Regions from separate parts of the Marinobacter sp. UBA2688 genome, predicted to be linked through region 2. Evidence: riboswitches for the same ligand, from Rfam matches in the RefSeq annotation. Region 2 holds a riboswitch; the other holds the start of a gene.
What was found. Region 2 has a riboswitch for cobalamin ahead of B3M52_RS18895 (ribonucleoside-diphosphate reductase subunit alpha). Riboswitches for the same ligand answer to the same signal wherever they lie in the genome.
Positions count from the first base shown of each region.

Region 1: another riboswitch for cobalamin. It lies ahead of B3M52_RS08240 (TonB-dependent receptor plug domain-containing protein); the one in region 2 lies ahead of B3M52_RS18895 (ribonucleoside-diphosphate reductase subunit alpha).

Region 1 covers NZ_DELU01000013.1:178,895-187,288, reverse strand. Annotated here, with positions in the region: gene B3M52_RS08245 (cobaltochelatase subunit CobN) at 1-3,384, opposite strand, end outside; gene B3M52_RS08240 (TonB-dependent receptor plug domain-containing protein) at 3,407-5,218, opposite strand; cobalamin riboswitch at 5,374-5,575, opposite strand; gene cobD (threonine-phosphate decarboxylase CobD) at 5,623-6,642, opposite strand; gene B3M52_RS08230 (cob(I)yrinic acid a,c-diamide adenosyltransferase) at 6,671-7,228, opposite strand; gene B3M52_RS08225 (methylmalonyl-CoA mutase family protein) at 7,271-8,394, opposite strand, start outside.
Region 2 covers NZ_DELU01000027.1:236,567-244,960, forward strand. Annotated here, with positions in the region: gene B3M52_RS18875 (helix-turn-helix domain-containing protein) at 1-183, shown strand, start outside; gene B3M52_RS18880 (TonB-dependent siderophore receptor) at 295-2,397, shown strand; gene nhaB (sodium/proton antiporter NhaB) at 2,651-4,156, shown strand; gene B3M52_RS18890 (DUF3047 domain-containing protein) at 4,143-4,877, opposite strand; cobalamin riboswitch at 5,003-5,196, shown strand; gene B3M52_RS18895 (ribonucleoside-diphosphate reductase subunit alpha) at 5,307-8,072, shown strand; gene B3M52_RS18900 (ribonucleotide-diphosphate reductase subunit beta) at 8,107-8,394, shown strand, end outside.

The sequences.
Region 1 (8,394 bases), on a different contig from region 2:
CCGGTCCTGCCAGACACCCGTGCGGGTAGCAAGCCGATTAACCCCCGCACCGTATGCGCCCGGAGCCGTACCGAAGACCCGGTATGCGGCCTTTGCCCCCGCATCCCGAGCCGACGCACCTGCGGCCAGCAGTACTCGTGTGTCAGCGACCCAGTGGGCGGCAACACCGTTGGTGGACAGGGATTCCTCACCCGGCTTACGCATGTCGACCGGCAGAACCGATAACGCCTGGTCCAGTGCCTCTTCCAGCTCGGGGTGCTCGGCCCTGATGGATCCCGCCGCGCCTGCCAAGGCGTAACGCGATGCCATATCCAGCCATTCCAGTTGGCTTTCATAGAGATCCCGGAACAAGCCGGACGTGGTGAAAACCACATTGCGGCGAATGGGTGTATCGGTTCCCGGGCCCGCTGGCAAACGCTCCAGGCCTTTCACGATGCCCCGACTGTTCCACACCGGGCGCACACCTAATAGCTTCATGCCAAACGCGATCATGACCCCTTCGTCTCGCACCGTATCCGAGGCCCAGAGCACCAGTGCATCGCTTTGTTCTGAGGTGCTGTCTTTTGTGGCCCTGGCCTCCTCGACCAGTTCTTCAGCCAGCGACCAGGCCACACGGGTTGGAATCAAGTCATCCGACAAGGCGTGAAAATTGCGCCCCGTTGGCAATACCGCCGGCGTTCGCAATGGATCATTGCCCTGCCCCGGAGCAACAAACCGGCCATTCAACGCGTTGAGAAAGCTGGTGCGCTCAGAAGCAGGAGACGCTTCAAGATCGGTGCGCCAGGCTGGCTCTGGCTTGCCGGCCTTACCCGCCATGGAGTCGAGCATGGTGTCCACCATGTCTGTGCTCCAGTCCTGGCCAAACACGTGCAGCCCCAGGGGCATAAAGTGTTCCTGCATATCAGTGACGTAGTGGCCGGCTTCATGAACCAGCAGGTCGGATGAAAGTTCATCGAGGGACACCTCCTCCACCGACAATCCCATCTCGCCAGCGATTTCCTGTTCGAGATCGTCGGAGATATCCAGCACCTGGATTTTCTCCCGCAGCATCTTTAGCGCCCGCTCCCTGGTAGGGCTGTCGGGCTCATTGGCGGACTCCCAGGTTTCCACGAGCTGTCGGAGCTCCAGCAGTTCGTCATAAAGCTCCGTTGCGGCCAGCGGCGGCGTCAGGTGACTGATCATGACTCCCAGCGCCCGGCGCTTGGCCTGGATGCCCTCGCCCACACCGTCGACGATGTAAGGGTAGATCAATGGCAGGTCGCCCCCCAGCAGGTCCGGATAGTCATCCCCAGTCAAACCAGCACGGCGGCGTGGCAGGAATTCCCTAGTTGAGTGGCGCCCAACGTAGACCAGCGCATCAGCCTGGTAGTGATCCCGTAACCAGTGGTAGAAACCCACGTACTGGTGGGTCGGGGGGAAGGTGGTGTTGGCGTGCAACAATTCCTCGTCCACTTCCCAGCCTCGGGGCGGTTGCGGACCGATATAGATATTACCGAATCGAAGCCCAGGGAAAATCAGCCTGTCATCAACCACCATGGACTGGCCCGGCGCTTCTCCCCACCCCTTTAGTCCGGGAATGCCCGTATCGGCCAGTGCAACCCGGCTGTCATCCAGTTCCGCACTGTGACCACCTTCATCGAGACGTGCTTGCCAGAGCGCTTCGTACTCGTCCAGTCGGCTCAGGGCCGCCTTTCGGTTCGGGTGCTGGAGATGTTCAATCAGGTGCCGCAAGTCACGAATGCCCCGACTCAACAGACCGGTTGCCAATTCTTTCTCGCCCAACCTATGTGCCTGCTCAAGTCGCTCATGCAAATAACCCAGGGGGCCATGGACCATTTCCTGCTGGACAACCCTTGGCAAGGTTTCGAGATACTGACGATAGGTTCTGCCCGCCATTGAGGCAACGTCACCGGCCATTTCCCTCAGCGCGCGAGGATCATCCGGCAGACTCACGCCCCGTTGCTGGAGCAGGTCGGTGAGGGCTTCCGGACTCTCCGGCAGCGGGCCAGTCTCGTAGCCCTCGGCTTTAAGCCAGTGCAGCATTTCATATAGGGAAGCTGGCACATCGAGATTGTCCGCCCCAATATTCTGCCGGCCCGGTGGATGATTGTAGTAGATGATGGCCACGCGCTTGTCGGCGTTGCCCTTGGCTTGCAGCGTCTGCCAGCGTTTCAGGCGGTCCGCAACGGCGTCCACCCGCTCCGGCACCGGCTGGGTAAGCGTCAGAGCCACACCGGTGTTTTCGTCAATCACTTCCGGCTCCGCCGTAGCCAGCACCATAGGCTGACTGACCCCCTGGAGCTCGGGCATCGCCAATTTGTAGTGCACCTTGTCAGACGGAATACCATCGATCGACAATTGCCATTGGTTGGTGGTGCGGGAGGCCAGGCGCAAGCCCTTGATCACCGGCACATTCAACCGGACCAACGCTTCCGTGACCTGACGCCGACCCTCGCCGCCTCCAATAATAAAGTCCTGAAGACTGACAATACCGGATAGTGTCGCCGGGCCTACCGTTTCATTCAGGGCACGAACAGCCTCCAGGCTGGCACCACCCCAACGGGACAGAATTGCAAAGCATTGCATCCCTCTGGATTCCATCGCTGCACAGGTTGCATCCAGCAGTGCCCGATCGCCCGGGCGATCACCGCTATCCAGGTCCAGAAGCGCGACCACGGGGCCTGATTGCAGGTTAAGGTTCGCCGCGCTATCTGTGGCTTCACCATTACGGTAATAGCGGATCAGCGACCGGGGCGGCAGATCCGGCACGTCAAACTCTTCGCCCGCCTGAACAAGCAACCAACGCAATAAGGCATCCAGGTGTTGCGGGGTGCGTCCCTGGTATAGGGCCCGGCCTTCAAGCCAGGGTTCCTGTTCGGGGAAACGGGCCTTAAGCTCTGCCAGATGGGCTTTCAAGTCCGTGCCGGGGTCCGGCGCTTTCATCACGTTGTTCAGGGTCGTGGCATCCAGCCCTTCCAGGGGCTTGCGCCCCTGTAACCGTGACAGCACAGTCAGCGCCCTGTCGCCATTCACCCCCAGAATCGGAAACTCGCGAACGGCGGCCTGCTCGCCCACAGCACGCTCAATCCGGCCCACCTGCTCTCCGAAAACCGCCGCCATCAATAAGGCATCGGCCTGGCTCACCAGATCGTCGAGAGCGCTGTTGTCCAGGTTTGCCAATTGCTCCGGTGTTCGCAGAATAATGCGGTGATCTGGCTGGGCTGCCAGAAAGCGTTCCGCACCAGCAGCCATCTCCGCAGCGGAACGCTCAGACACTACCCCAAATACCGTGGCGCCGGACACTGGTTGGGACAGCATCAACAGAAGCCCGGAAAGGCAGCCGAACAACGGGCGTCTCAGAGTCCTATACAGGCGCTCAATCATGCCCTTACCTCTCCATGGTTGATCATAGGTCGTAGCGAATCGTCAGCATTGCGGTGCGGCCAGCGGCTATGTAAGCACTTCCATCAAAGCGCTGCGCCGTGGCGTATTCTCTGTCCAGCACGTTGTCGACCGTCAGATTGGTGGTCCAATGGCTGTCGATTTCCCACTTTGCCCGCAGGTCCCAAGTGACAAAGCCGGCAATGCGCTCTTCATTCTCTGCGTCGTCGTAGCGATACCCCTGGCCCTTAACGGTGGTTCCCAACGACACTCGGCCGAAGTCACGATCCAGATCCACCCGGAACTGTTTCGCGCTACGGCGACGAATTCGATTGTCGGTCTCACGGTCGCGGGGGTCGGTTACCGAGGCCCCAGCCTGCACGGTCCATTCGTCCAATTCCAGGCCAGCACTCAGCTCAACCCCCCTGATGCGTGCTTCGTTAACATTGAATGGTGCGAACCGACCGTCCCTAAAGACAAATACAATCAGATCATCAGCGTCTGTCTGATAGATCGCGGCATCCCAGAACCAACGGGCGTAATTTCCGCCAATACCAAGCTCCACGCTACCTGCGGTTTCCGGTTGAAGATCCGCATTGCCGAAGTTCGGGAAGTAGAGGTCATTGAACGTGGGCGCCCGGAAAGATGTGCTGTAGCTCACCCTTACTCTATGGTTGCGATCCATATCGACACCCATGGCGATCGCACCGGTTTCCTCACGACCAAAAGCCTCGTTATCGTCGGCGCGCAAACTCAACTGAAAGTCCGTCGGACCAAAATTCAACAGGGCCTGACCAAAAACAGCGGCGTTGGTGCGGCTGGTTTCGTCAAAGTCGGTGGTGCTGTCTACTTCATCCATCAAGAGTTCACCGCCCAAGATGTACTCATGGCGGCCGACACTGATCTGGTTCTCCCAACGGGCACTGCGGGTTTTGGTATCGAAGGTGCTGTCACCAAATTCGTCCCGTGTATCCTGCTCATCAATGGATTCGGCTAACAGGATACGGCTCCGCCAATAGTCGCTGATGGGCGCGTCCAGACGAACACCAACGGTTTGGATAGCAAAATCTGTATCACCGCCCTCGAACTCGGTATTGCCCTGGGCACGCATGAGGACAACGCCGGCTTCCCCACCGGAGTCGAACTGGTGAGCAACGGACGCCAGGGCTGAAGTGTTACGAAAGCCCTTGTCTTCGCCCCCTTCAACAATGGCCGTGCCGTCAGTTTCCAGATGGCTTGCGCTCAGACTGTATGTCATCCGGCCTTCAGAGCCGGCCGTTCCAGCTACATACTCCTGGGTGTTAAAGTTGCCACCGCCTGCCTGAACCCATCCCTCGCGGCCCTTTTCGGCGCTATGCGTGAAGGCCTGGATAACCCCGCCCACGGCATCGGCCCCGTACAGGTTACTGCGGGAACCCCGAACAATTTCTACCCTTTCCACCATTTGCGGCGGGAAATACTGCCAGGCAGCACTACCACTGGTGGCCGAGCGCAAACGAATGCCGTCCACCAGGAAAACCGTGGATTCGCTGCCGGTACCCCGGGTGTAGACACTGGTGTTCTTACCGAACGAGCCGTTGCTGGTGATATCAATGCCGGGTTGGCCCATCAGCAGCTCGTCGAACGTTTGAGGCTGCAAGCGTTCGATCGCCTCTTCATCGATCACCGTGACCGATGAGTCACTTTCGCCCCGGGTCTTCGGACCAAGCGTGGCCGTAACAACAATGGGGTCAAGTGCCGAGACCATTACCTCTTCGTCGGCTAGCGCACTGGAAACTGGCAGGAACACAAGGGGGAGGCCGGAAAATAGAACCGGCAAAGACTTCGAACAACTCATAATCAACACTCGCTGGCAAACCACGCGCACCCGCGTGATGGTTATTGTGTTGCGGAGTTTGAGTATGAGATTGGGGAGGCAGGATACGAGTCAGAGTACGGGTGTGAGACCGACGCAACTCTCCCACCGCCGTCGCCCTCCGCAACTTCCGGTGTGCATTCAGGCCGGTCTCCGGGCTTGCGAGTGGATCAGCCTGTTGGACTGGTCCGGGGCAATCACCTTCCCATGCATGATGCACAGTGGCTTTTTCGATTGCCTTTAGCTCGCTTACCGTTGCGGGGGCAGCGTCGGACTTTAACCGACTTCCCGTTTTACGCTTTCCGGCGGGGATACCGCAAAAAAGCGTTACCTGAACACGGTGTTCATCGAATCGGGCGCCAAACTAGCAGCCCTTATGTGCTAAATCAATACAGATGGCTTAAATACAGTGCCTGCTCTAACCGCGTCCATTCCGGTTCTGAGCCGGGCAATCCAAAGCGCAGCGCAGCAGGATTCTCGAACTCCCGAACGAGGATTCCCCGCCGTGCGAGTTCGCCTGCAATGTCCGCCGCCCGGCCATGCCGAACGTATCGAAAGAGCGCCGTTCCTGCGGCTCCTTCAAGGCCATGCCGCGACAGGCAGTCCGCCAACCGCTGGCTTTCACTGTGCAGTCGCTCCATCGTCGCAGCTTGCCACTGGGTGTCCGCCAGCGCCTGGCCCATGATAAATCGCGCAGGGCCACTGATTGACCAGGGCCCGATCATTGCACCCAATCGGCGAATAATATCCGGGTCTCCCACCGCAGCTCCGGCCCGCAGGCCCGCCAGGCCGAAAAACTTACCCAGGGATCTCATGACGATAAGACCGGGTCTGTCGGTCGCATACCCGACACTGAGTTCCGGAGTGGCATCGACGAACGCCTCGTCTACAATCAGCCACCCACCACGACGTTGAAGCCGCTGATGCCAGCTCAGCAACCGGTCCGGATCAACAACCTGGCCAGTGGGATTATTTGGATTGATCCACACCAGCACGTCCAGCTCGTCCAGCCAGCTTTCGTCATCATCCGCTAGCTGATCATTGCCAATCTCGATCACCCGATGGCCGGCAGCAGCCCAGTTATGACCATGCTCCTGGTACCCCGGAGAGGGCACACCTACCCGGCACGGCTGTCGTAAACGGGGCAAGTGCATGATTGCCGCCTGGCTACCAGCCAGGGCCATACATGCGGCGCTATCCGGTGCACCCACCCATTGTCTGATGAGTGGCTCCAGGCCATCGTCTGGCTCCGGCAGGCGACGCCAGACCTCTTCCGGGATCGCCGGAACAGGCCACCCATGCGGATTGATACCGGTGGACAGGTCCAGCCATTGATCCAGCGGGGTGCCCCACGTTTTTGCGGCGGCCCGTAGCCGGCCACCATGTTCCAGCGGCGACAAATTCACGCTTCAATACCCTGGTCTCGGGCCAGCATTATTTTCCCGGCACCCAAAGCACATCGTCCTTACCCTGGTTGTTGGCGTGTCTGGCAAGGACAAACAGCAAATCAGACAGCCGGTTCATGTATTCCAGCACCAACGGGCTGATGTCCTGCTCTTCCTGTAGCTGAGCAATGATGCGCTCAGCACGCCGCGTTACCGTGCGGGCATGGTGGAGATGCGTAGCCGCAGCATTGCCTGCGGGCAGGATAAAGGAGCGAAGCGACGGAATATCCGCGTTGAACTGGTCGATCTCCTGCTCAAGCTCAACGGTCTTGCCCTCGGCAAGCCTCAGTGGCGGGTATTTCGGGTTCTCCACGATCGGGGTACACAGATCCGCCCCGACATCAAACAGGTCGTTCTGGATGCGTGCCAGTATCACGTCCAGTTCGTCGTCCACATGCAGCCGCGCGAGACCAATCACTGCGTTGGCCTCATCCACCGTACCGTAGGCTTCCACACGCAGGTCATGCTTGGCGACGCGGCTGCCGTCGCCAAGACCGGTATCGCCCTTGTCTCCGGTTTTCGTATAGATCTTGGTGAGCCTGACCATTCATGTCTCCCGTGAACCGGTTCTGTCAGTATTCAAAGCCGGTCAGATTACAGGTTTTTCGCGATAGGTTCCCCATATCCCTTTCAGGGTTTCAACAATATCGCCCATCGAGGCGCCCTCTTTCACCAGTTCGATGGTGATGGGCATGAGATTGGCCGATTCGTCCTCGGCCTGCTCTTTCAGTTGCCTGAGCATGTCCTGGACTTTCTCCTCGTCGCGATTGTCCTTGACCCTATTCAGGCGTTCAATCTGCCGGCGTTCGGTTTCCGGATCGTGGGGATGGGTTTCGATTTCAACATCCTCTTCGTCCTGCACGAACATATTGACGCCGATTACCGGTCGCTCACCGCTGGCCTTGCGCAGCGCGAAGTCATAGGCGGAATCGGAGATGCCTCTCTGGAAGTAGCCGTCGTCGATGCACTGGAGCGTACCACCGAGCTCTTCCACTTCATCAAGAATCTTCCAGACTTCCTTCTCGATCTCATCGGTAAGATTCTCGACATAGTAGGAACCGCCCAATGGGTCCACCACCTGGGTGATGTTGGTCTCGTAGGCGATGATCTGCTGGGTTCGCAGGGCAATACGCATCGCCTCTTCCGTTGGAATGGCGAACGCTTCATCCATGCCGTTGGTGTGCAGCGATTGGGCGCCACCCAGTACCGCAGACAGTGCCTGAAGCGCGGTACGGATCGGGTTGATGGTGTACTGCGGCTTGGTCAGGGTGGCCGCGGCAGTCTGGGCGTGAAAACGGAGCCGGCTGGCCTCGGGTTTGGTGGCGTTGAATTTTTCGCGCATGATCTTGGCATAAACCCGCCGGGCTGCGCGGAACTTGGCAATTTCCTCGAAGAAATCCGCCTGGCTGACAAAGAAGAAGGACAGGCGTGGCCCGAACTCATTCACGTCCACGCCCGCGTCGATGGCGGTCCTGACGTACTCCATGGTGGTTGCCATGGTATACGCCACTTCCTGGACCGCCGTCGAACCGGCTTCAGAAATGTGATAGCCGGAGATGTTGATAGGGTTGTACCGCTTCATGTTTTCGGAGCCGTACTGAATACAGTCCCGCACCAGGCGAACCGATGGCCGCACCGGGAATATCCACTCTTTCTGGGCAATGTATTCCTTGAGAATGTCGTTCTGGATGGTGCCCGACAGGTCATTGAGAT
Region 2 (8,394 bases):
GCGACCTACGGATTGTCGGTGTTCGGTTATCTGCGGAAGTGCCGGTTGAACCTGGCCTGGCATTACCTGGAGCAGGGATACTCCGTTCAGCAGGCTGCCCACCGGTCCGGCTATCGACATGCCACTAACTTTGCGACCGCGTTCCGGCGCCAGTTCGGTGTTTCTCCCAAAACCGTCGTTTGAATCACGGTATTTATCATTCCGCATATAAATTCTGTCACTTGGCATATCTAATGCTGGATCTAAAAGCGAATAATTCGCATTAAATTATCGTTAGACCCAAGTGAGGTTTTCATGTTCCGACATTCCCGTTTGTCATTTGCGGTTGCCATGGCCCTTGTCGGTGTCACCGGCGCGCCATTAGCCGTTGCCCAGGAACAGGGCGAACCGAAAATGCTGGATGCGCTAAACGTAACAGCGACCCGCAGCGCCACGAAAACCGATACCCCGGTGATTGAAACCCCGCAATCAGTATCTGTTGTCAGCCGCGAAGACTGGGAAGAAAAAGGCGCCCGTACGGTGCAGCGCGCCGCCAGCTATACCCCGGGTGTGGGTACGAACCAGGTGGGGTCTTCCAACCGCTACGATTATCTGATTCTCCGCGGTTTTTCCGATGGCAGTATCAATAACACCTATCTGGATGGCCTGCGGGTGATGAACGACGGTGGCTCCTACAGCTCCTTTGCCATTGATCCCTGGTTTCTTGAGCGTATTGAGATTGTTAAAGGCCCGACCTCCGTTCTCTACGGCCAGGGCTCCCCTGGTGGGATTGTTGCCCTCACCAGCAAGCGTCCGGAGTTCCGGGATGGGGGTGAAATCCGTGTCTCGCTCGGCAACAACGCCCAGCGCAGCTTTGCCTTTGATGTCACCGGTTCGGTGGATGATGAGCAACGGGTTGCCTATCGTGTGACCGGCATTGCTTCCGCTGCTGACGCGCAACAGGACCACGTGGAACTGGACCGTCGCGCCATTGCCCCGTCGCTGACCTGGGACATGACCGACGAGACCAGCGTGACTCTGCTGGCCTACCTTCAACGTGATCCGGAAGGTGGCTACCACAGCGGTTTGCCGTACGAGGGCACGGTGGAGTCCCGCGACGGCCAGAAAATCGACAACACCTTTTTTGAGGGCGAACCGGACTACGACCTTTTCCGGCGCGACATGACCATGGTGGGATACGATCTGGAGCATCGAATCAATCGTAACTGGTCCGCCTTGCAGAAAGCCCGTTACCTGGATTCGGACGTTGAGTTGAAACAGGTTTATGCCTACGGCTGGGCCTCGGCCACTGAGCTTAACCGCTACTACTCCGGTGGCGATGAGGATCTGCAGGCACTCACCGTTGATAACCAGATTCAGGGGGAATTGACGACTGGCGCGGTGGATCACACCGTATTGGTGGGGGTGGACTATCAGCAGCGTGAGAACGACGTGGTCTGGCCGTCGGGCGCCTTTCCGGCCATCGATGCCTTCAATCCTGAGTACGGGGCCGATCCCTCTGCCCTATACCCCCCGCAACGCAATCTCCGTAAGCAGAAACAGACCGGGGTCTATCTGCAGGACCAGCTGGCCACCGGTGGCTGGCGGTTGACGTTGGGTGGCCGTTACGACTGGGTGGAGATCGAGAACACCAATCGTGACACCGGTGTAGTGACAGAGCTGGACGAAACCCAGTTCAGTGGCCGTGCCGGGCTGCTCTACCTGTTCGACAACGGCATTGCACCCTACGTGTCCCACTCCACGTCGTTTTCGCCCAGCGCCTATACCGACGAGAACGGCGACCTGCTGGCCCCGAGTGAAGGCAAGCAGATAGAAACCGGGCTTAGGTACCAGCCGGTGGGAACCACGGACCTGTATACGCTCTCTCTGTTCCGCATCAACCAGGAGAATCTGGCCACCAAGCAGCCACAGGAGTCCTTCTACCGCAGTATTGGTGAGATTGAGTCCCAGGGTGTGGAGCTGGAAGCCAAGGCGCAGCTGACGGAGAACCTGAATGTCCAGGCCGGATATGCGTTCACGGACGTCACCTTTGAGAAGTCCGAGGCCTATCGCGAGGGCAATGCCGCCAGCCAGGTGCCGGAACACCAGCTGACCCTGTGGGCCGGTTACCGGTTCACGCAGGGAGTCCTTAATGGGGCAAACGCGGGATTGGGTGTCCGTCACAACGCAGACATCTACGCCGATGATGCCAACACCAAAAAGGTGCCGGACTACACCCTGGTGGATCTGGCACTGGGCTACGATTTCAGCAAGCTCGGCCTGGAAGGCGTTTCTACCCGGCTGAACGTGAACAATCTGCTGGACAAGGAATACGTGGCGTCCTGCTACAACAGTCTGGACTTCTGTTACTTCGGGGCAGAACGTAACGTTACGGCGTCGGTTTCTTACCGGTTTTGACACGTAAGCGGGAAGTGATAACGGTCATAATAAACCCTGAGTGCTGAAAACAGAGTCGATTCCGGCTCTGTTTTTAAGTAATATTACGAAACTCTTTTGAGTGGTCGTCCGGCCACTCTTCCTTGTTTCATGTAAGACCAAATAGGCACTCACCCTGTACCTTTGGGGGATTACCGGTTACACAAATATCAAGGAAGATGCGGGCCTTCTGCCACACAATTCCAACAAACCGTTTACTCAGAAGATTCCCGCAATGCCCACAACCGTTCTCTCCGGCTTTACCCACAACTTCCTGGGTAATGCACCCGCCTGGTACAAACAGGTCATTCTTCTATTCCTGATTGCCAACCCCCTGATTGTCTGGACCCTTGGCCCGGCCGTGGCCGGTTGGGCGTTGGTGGGGGAGTTTATTTTTACTCTGGCCATGGCGCTGAAGTGTTATCCACTGTTACCGGGCGGGTTGCTGGCGATTGAAGCCCTGTTAGTGGGTATGACGTCAGCGGATGCGGTGTACCACGAGGTGTTGGTGAACTTCCCGGTCATCCTGCTGCTGATGTTCATGGTGGCTGGCATCTACTTTATGAAAGAGCTGCTGCTGGTGACGTTTACCCAGATCCTGGTGGGTGTGCGGTCAAAGTCCGCGTTGTCACTGCTGTTCTGTGCTGCTGCGGCCGTTCTATCCGCGTTCCTGGACGCGCTTACCGTCACCGCAGTCATCATCAGTGTCGCTGTCGGTTTTTACTCGGTGTACCACAAGGTAGCTTCCGGCAAGGGTTATCATCACTCTGATCACAACGCCAACAGCGATGAACACGTGATTGAGTTGCACCGGGAAGACCTGGACAAGTTCCGGGCCTTTCTGCGTAGCCTGCTGATGCACGGCGCCATTGGTACGGCCTTGGGGGGAGTCTCCACTATGGTGGGCGAACCCCAGAACCTGCTGATCGCCAAGGTAGTAGGGTGGGACTTTGTCAGTTTCTTCCTGCGCATGGCGCCGGTGAGCCTGCCGGTGCTGGTGGCCGGCCTGACCACCTGCTGGCTGCTGGAAAAGCTGCGCTGGTTTGGGTATGGCGCCCGGTTGCCCAAGCCTGTCCGCCAGGTACTGGAAGAGTTTGCTGACAACGAGCGCACCAAGCGCACGAAAGCCGACCAGGCTGCCCTGTGGGTGCAGGCAATGGCGGCCCTGGTGCTGGTTGTTGGGCTGGCGTTTCACCTGGCAGAGGTGGGATTGATCGGCCTTCTGGTGATTATCCTGATCACCTCGTTCACTGGCGTTACTGACGAGCACCAGATCGGTAAGGCCTTCCAGGAGTCGCTGCCATTTACCTCGTTGTTGGTGGTGTTTTTCGCCATCGTCGCGGTGATTCACGAGCAACACCTGTTCAAGCCGATCATCGATTTTGTGCTCAGCCTGCCTCAGGACCAGCAGCCGGGCATGTTCTTTATTGCCAACGGGTTGTTGTCGATGATCAGCGACAATGTGTTCGTAGCCACCGTTTACATCAGTGAAATCAAACAGGCGCTGGACGCCGGCAGTATCGACTACGAGCATTTCCAGGAGTTGGCCATCGCCATTAACACCGGCACCAACCTGCCCAGTGTGGCTACCCCCAATGGCCAGGCAGCGTTTCTGTTCCTGCTGACGTCTGCAATCGCTCCGCTGGTGCGATTGTCCTATGGGCGGATGGTTGTGATGGCGTTTCCCTATACCATCGTGATGGGCGCGGTAGGTCTGTTTTGCGTCATCAATCTGGTTTGACCAAGCGGACATCACCATACCAGGCGGTGGCAGATGCTCCGGTGTTGTCGGAATCCGACATGATGGCGACGCCCACCAGCTTCGGCGGCTCTCGGCCAAAGGCCTTGCGGTAGTCCGCAACGATATCCCGCTCCACCGTGACCCATTCGCCTGTGTTCGCCGTCCCGGAGTTCACCGCTACCATCATCGTGGTATCGGTGAACGGGTTGGCAATGATTTCGCCAACCGGCAGCCGGTTGGCCCAGATGTAGTTCAGCGCATTGCCCGGCAGTTCCTCCCCGAACACCACTTCCACGGTCTTGCGTTTGGCGCGCTCGAAAAAGCCGGCTTCGTCCGGCTCGAACTCAAAGGCCACGTAGATTCGCGCAGCGTAGTCATCGCCCTCCTTTCTACGGGCGTTTCCCTGCTCATAGACGTTCGACACTTTCCACCGCCATCGCAGGATCAGTGAATCCCCGGGTTCGACGGACACCCTGGCAATCAGCCCGGAGGCGCTGTTGTCCGTGGTGGCCATGACCACCTGCTCGCCGTTGTCGTCCGTCAACTGATAGCGACTGTGGCGGTCTATCTTTGGAAATTCCATCGGTTCCCAGCCATCTTCCAGGGACGTTATGGTCGAAAACGCGGTGATCAGTGAGTTTTCCGTGCTGTCAGCCTGGGCCGAAGTGGCCATCAACGAAAGGGCGAGGGCGGCCGTCAGGTATCTCGGTAGCGGTGTCATGGAATGCTCCTATGGGTTCGTTTACTGACCGGTAACCGTCGAAAAAGTGCCTTGTTGCGATTTACCTTAGTCTATATAGTGTTTATATCCTTGGCTTAGTACCAGATATAGTGATCAAAGGCTGATCAATCACAGATCGCCCTCGTCACGATGATCGTGGTACCGGGAATCCGGTGAGACTCCGGAACTGACGCGCAGCGGTATTGGGGAACGAGCGTGGCATAAAGACACTGGCGAATGCCGGGAAGTCGCCACGCAAGGCCGAGCCAACAGGTTCACGCCCCTGAGTCCGAAGACCTGCCAGGGAATACAACTGCACCTTCGCGTATCAAGGTGAGCAGATCGGTTTTGCGTTGTCTCTGTTCAGAGCAATGCTCGCCCCTGCGTACGCGAAGGTCTTGGCATAAACGCGTACTCAGGAGAACCGACATGTCCACTGCCATCCTGGCCGAGCCCGGCCAATCTGCCTCAACCAGCACTGCCTCCCTACAGGTTATTAAACGTAATGGCGCCCTGGTTGGATTCGACGCCAGCAAAATCAGTGTTGCTGTGACCAAAGCGTTTCTTGCCGTCGAAGGCGATGAAGCAGCAGGCTCGGCTCGCATTCACGATTCCGTGGAGCAGGTTACCCATCAGGTCATGCAGGCCATCAGCCGACGCTTGAAAGCTGGCGGCAAGGTGCACATTGAAGATATCCAGGACCAGGTGGAACTGGCGCTGATGCGGGCGGAGGAGCAGAAAGTGGCCCGCGCCTATGTACTCTACCGGGAGGCTCATGCCCAGGAGCGGGCCAGCCTGGCGCCGGTGGAGGCCCATCCCACGCTCACGGTGAAAAAAGCCAACGGTGAGGCCGCGCCGCTGGATCTGGGGCTGATGAAAGTCCAGGTGGAGCGTGCCAGCCAGGGATTGGAGGGCATCGATGGCGAATCCCTGGTGGAAGGGGCGCTGCGGAACCTGTACGACGGTATCGCTGAGGAGGAGGTGCTGTCTGCGCTGATCATGACCGCCCGCGGCCGCATCGAGCAGGAACCGGACTACAGTGCCGTAACCGCTCGTCTGCTGCTGGAACAACTCAGGCTGGAAACCGCGGCCGCCTTGAGCCTGCCCCTAAGTTTGCCGCTGGCGGAAATATACCCGCAGGCCCTGAGCACCTTCATTGAGCAGGGTATCCACTACGAGCTGCTGGACGACGCCATGGCGGCGTTCGACCTGGAACGCCTGGGTGCTGCCCTCAAGCCGGAGCGGGACCACCAGTTTGGGTTCCTCGGCCTGCAGACTCTCTACGACCGCTATTTCCTCAACTGGAAAGGTGACCGGCTGGAGTTGCCCCAGGTCTTCTTCATGCGCGTGTCCATGGGTCTGGCGTTGCAGGAAGACGACCCCAATGCCCGGGCCATTGAGTTCTACGACCTGTTGTCATCCTTCGACTACATGGCCTCCACGCCAACCCTGTTCAACAGTGGTACCCGACATTCCCAGCTTTCATCCTGCTACCTCACCACCGTTCAGGATGATCTGGAGGGTATCTATGGTGCCATCCGTGACAACGCCATGCTGTCCAAGTGGGCCGGCGGCCTGGGTAACGACTGGACGCCAGTCAGGGCTTTGGGCTCCCACATCAAGGGTACCAACGGCAGCAGCCAGGGTGTGGTGCCATTCCTGAAAGTGGTGAACGACACGGCGGTGGCGGTGAATCAGGGCGGCAAGCGCAAGGGCGCCGTGTGCGCTTACCTGGAAAGCTGGCACCTGGATATTGAGGAGTTCCTGGAGCTACGCAAGAACACCGGCGATGAGCGTCGTCGTACCCACGACATGAACACCGCCAACTGGGTACCGGACCTGCTGATCGAGCGCATGCGCAGTGATCAGGACTGGACCCTGTTCTCGCCAAACGACACTCCGGACTTGCATGACCTCTATGGCAACGCATTCCGGGCGCGGTACCAGGAATACGAAGCTATGGCGGCCAGGGGCGAGATCACTCTGTTCAATACGGTGTCCGCCAAACAGCTCTGGCGCAAGATGCTGACCGTGCTGTTCGAGACCGGTCATCCGTGGATCACCTTCAAGGACCCCTGCAACCTGCGCTCACCGCAGCAGCATCGGGGCGTGGTGCACAGCTCCAACCTGTGTACCGAGATCACCCTGAACACCAGTGCGGATGAGATCGCCGTGTGCAACCTGGGGTCCATCAACCTGGCGGCCCATGTCCACAACGGTGAGCTGGATGTCCAGCGCCTAGAACGCACGGTCAATACTGCGGTCCGCATGCTCGATAACGTGGTCGACATCAATTACTACGCAGTGCCCCAGGCGAAGAGTTCCAATTTCAAGCATCGGCCCGTTGGTCTCGGCCTGATGGGCTTTCAGGATGCGTTGTATCGGCTCAACCTGCCCTACACCAGCGCGGAAGCGGTGGAGTTTGCCGATGTGGCGATGGAGCAGATCAGTTATTTCGCGATCCGGGCCTCGGCTGCGCTGGCCGGTGAACGCGGTGCCTACGAGACCTACGAAGGCTCGTTGTGGCATCAGGGTATTCTGCCCATTGACTCAATCAACCTGTTGAAAGAGGCCCGTCAGGACGGCGACCTGAGCCTGAATACCAGCAGCCGCCTGGACTGGACGGCGGTGCGGAAGCTCATCGCCCGCAATGGCATGCGTAACAGCAATGTGATGGCCATTGCGCCAACGGCGACCATCTCCAACATCGTCGGTGTCTCCCAATCCATCGAACCGGCGTACCAGAACCTGTTCGTGAAATCGAATCTCTCCGGCGAGTTCACGGTGGTTAATCCATCTCTGGTTCGTGATCTGAAAGCTGAGGGTCTGTGGGACAACGTGATGGTGAACGATCTCAAGTACTTCGATGGCAGCGTGCAGCAGATTGATCGTATTCCCGCGGAACTGAAGGCCCGCTACGCCACCGCCTTTGAGATCGATGCCCGCTGGCTGGTGGAGGCGGCGGCCAGGCGCCAGAAATGGCTGGACCAGGCCCAGAGCCTGAACCTTTACATGGCGGAACCCAGCGGCAAAAAGCTGGATGAGTTGTATCAGCTGGCCTGGGAACGTGGACTGAAAACCACCTATTACCTGCGCTCGCTGGGGGCCACGGGTGCTGAGAAAACCGCGCCGGTAGCAGCACCGCAACCACAGGTATGCAGCATTGATGAGCCGGACTGCGAAGCCTGCCAGTAAACCCGACCGCCACCAAGATTCTAGAGGTTAAAAGATGCTCAACTGGGACGACGAACCAAACACCCAAACCCGCCCGGCTACCCAGGAGGGTCCGGCCCCGGTCAATGTCGATGACAAGCGCGTTATCAACGGCGAAACCGACATCAATCAGCTGGCACCCTTCAAGTACCCCTGGGCCTGGGAATACTTCATGAATGCCAACAAGAACCACTGGACGCCGCTGGACGTGAACATGGCTCAGGACGTTCACGACTACCACCACCGCCTGTCTGCGCCGGAAAAGCACGTGTATGAGAACGTGCTGGCCTACCTCACCACCTCC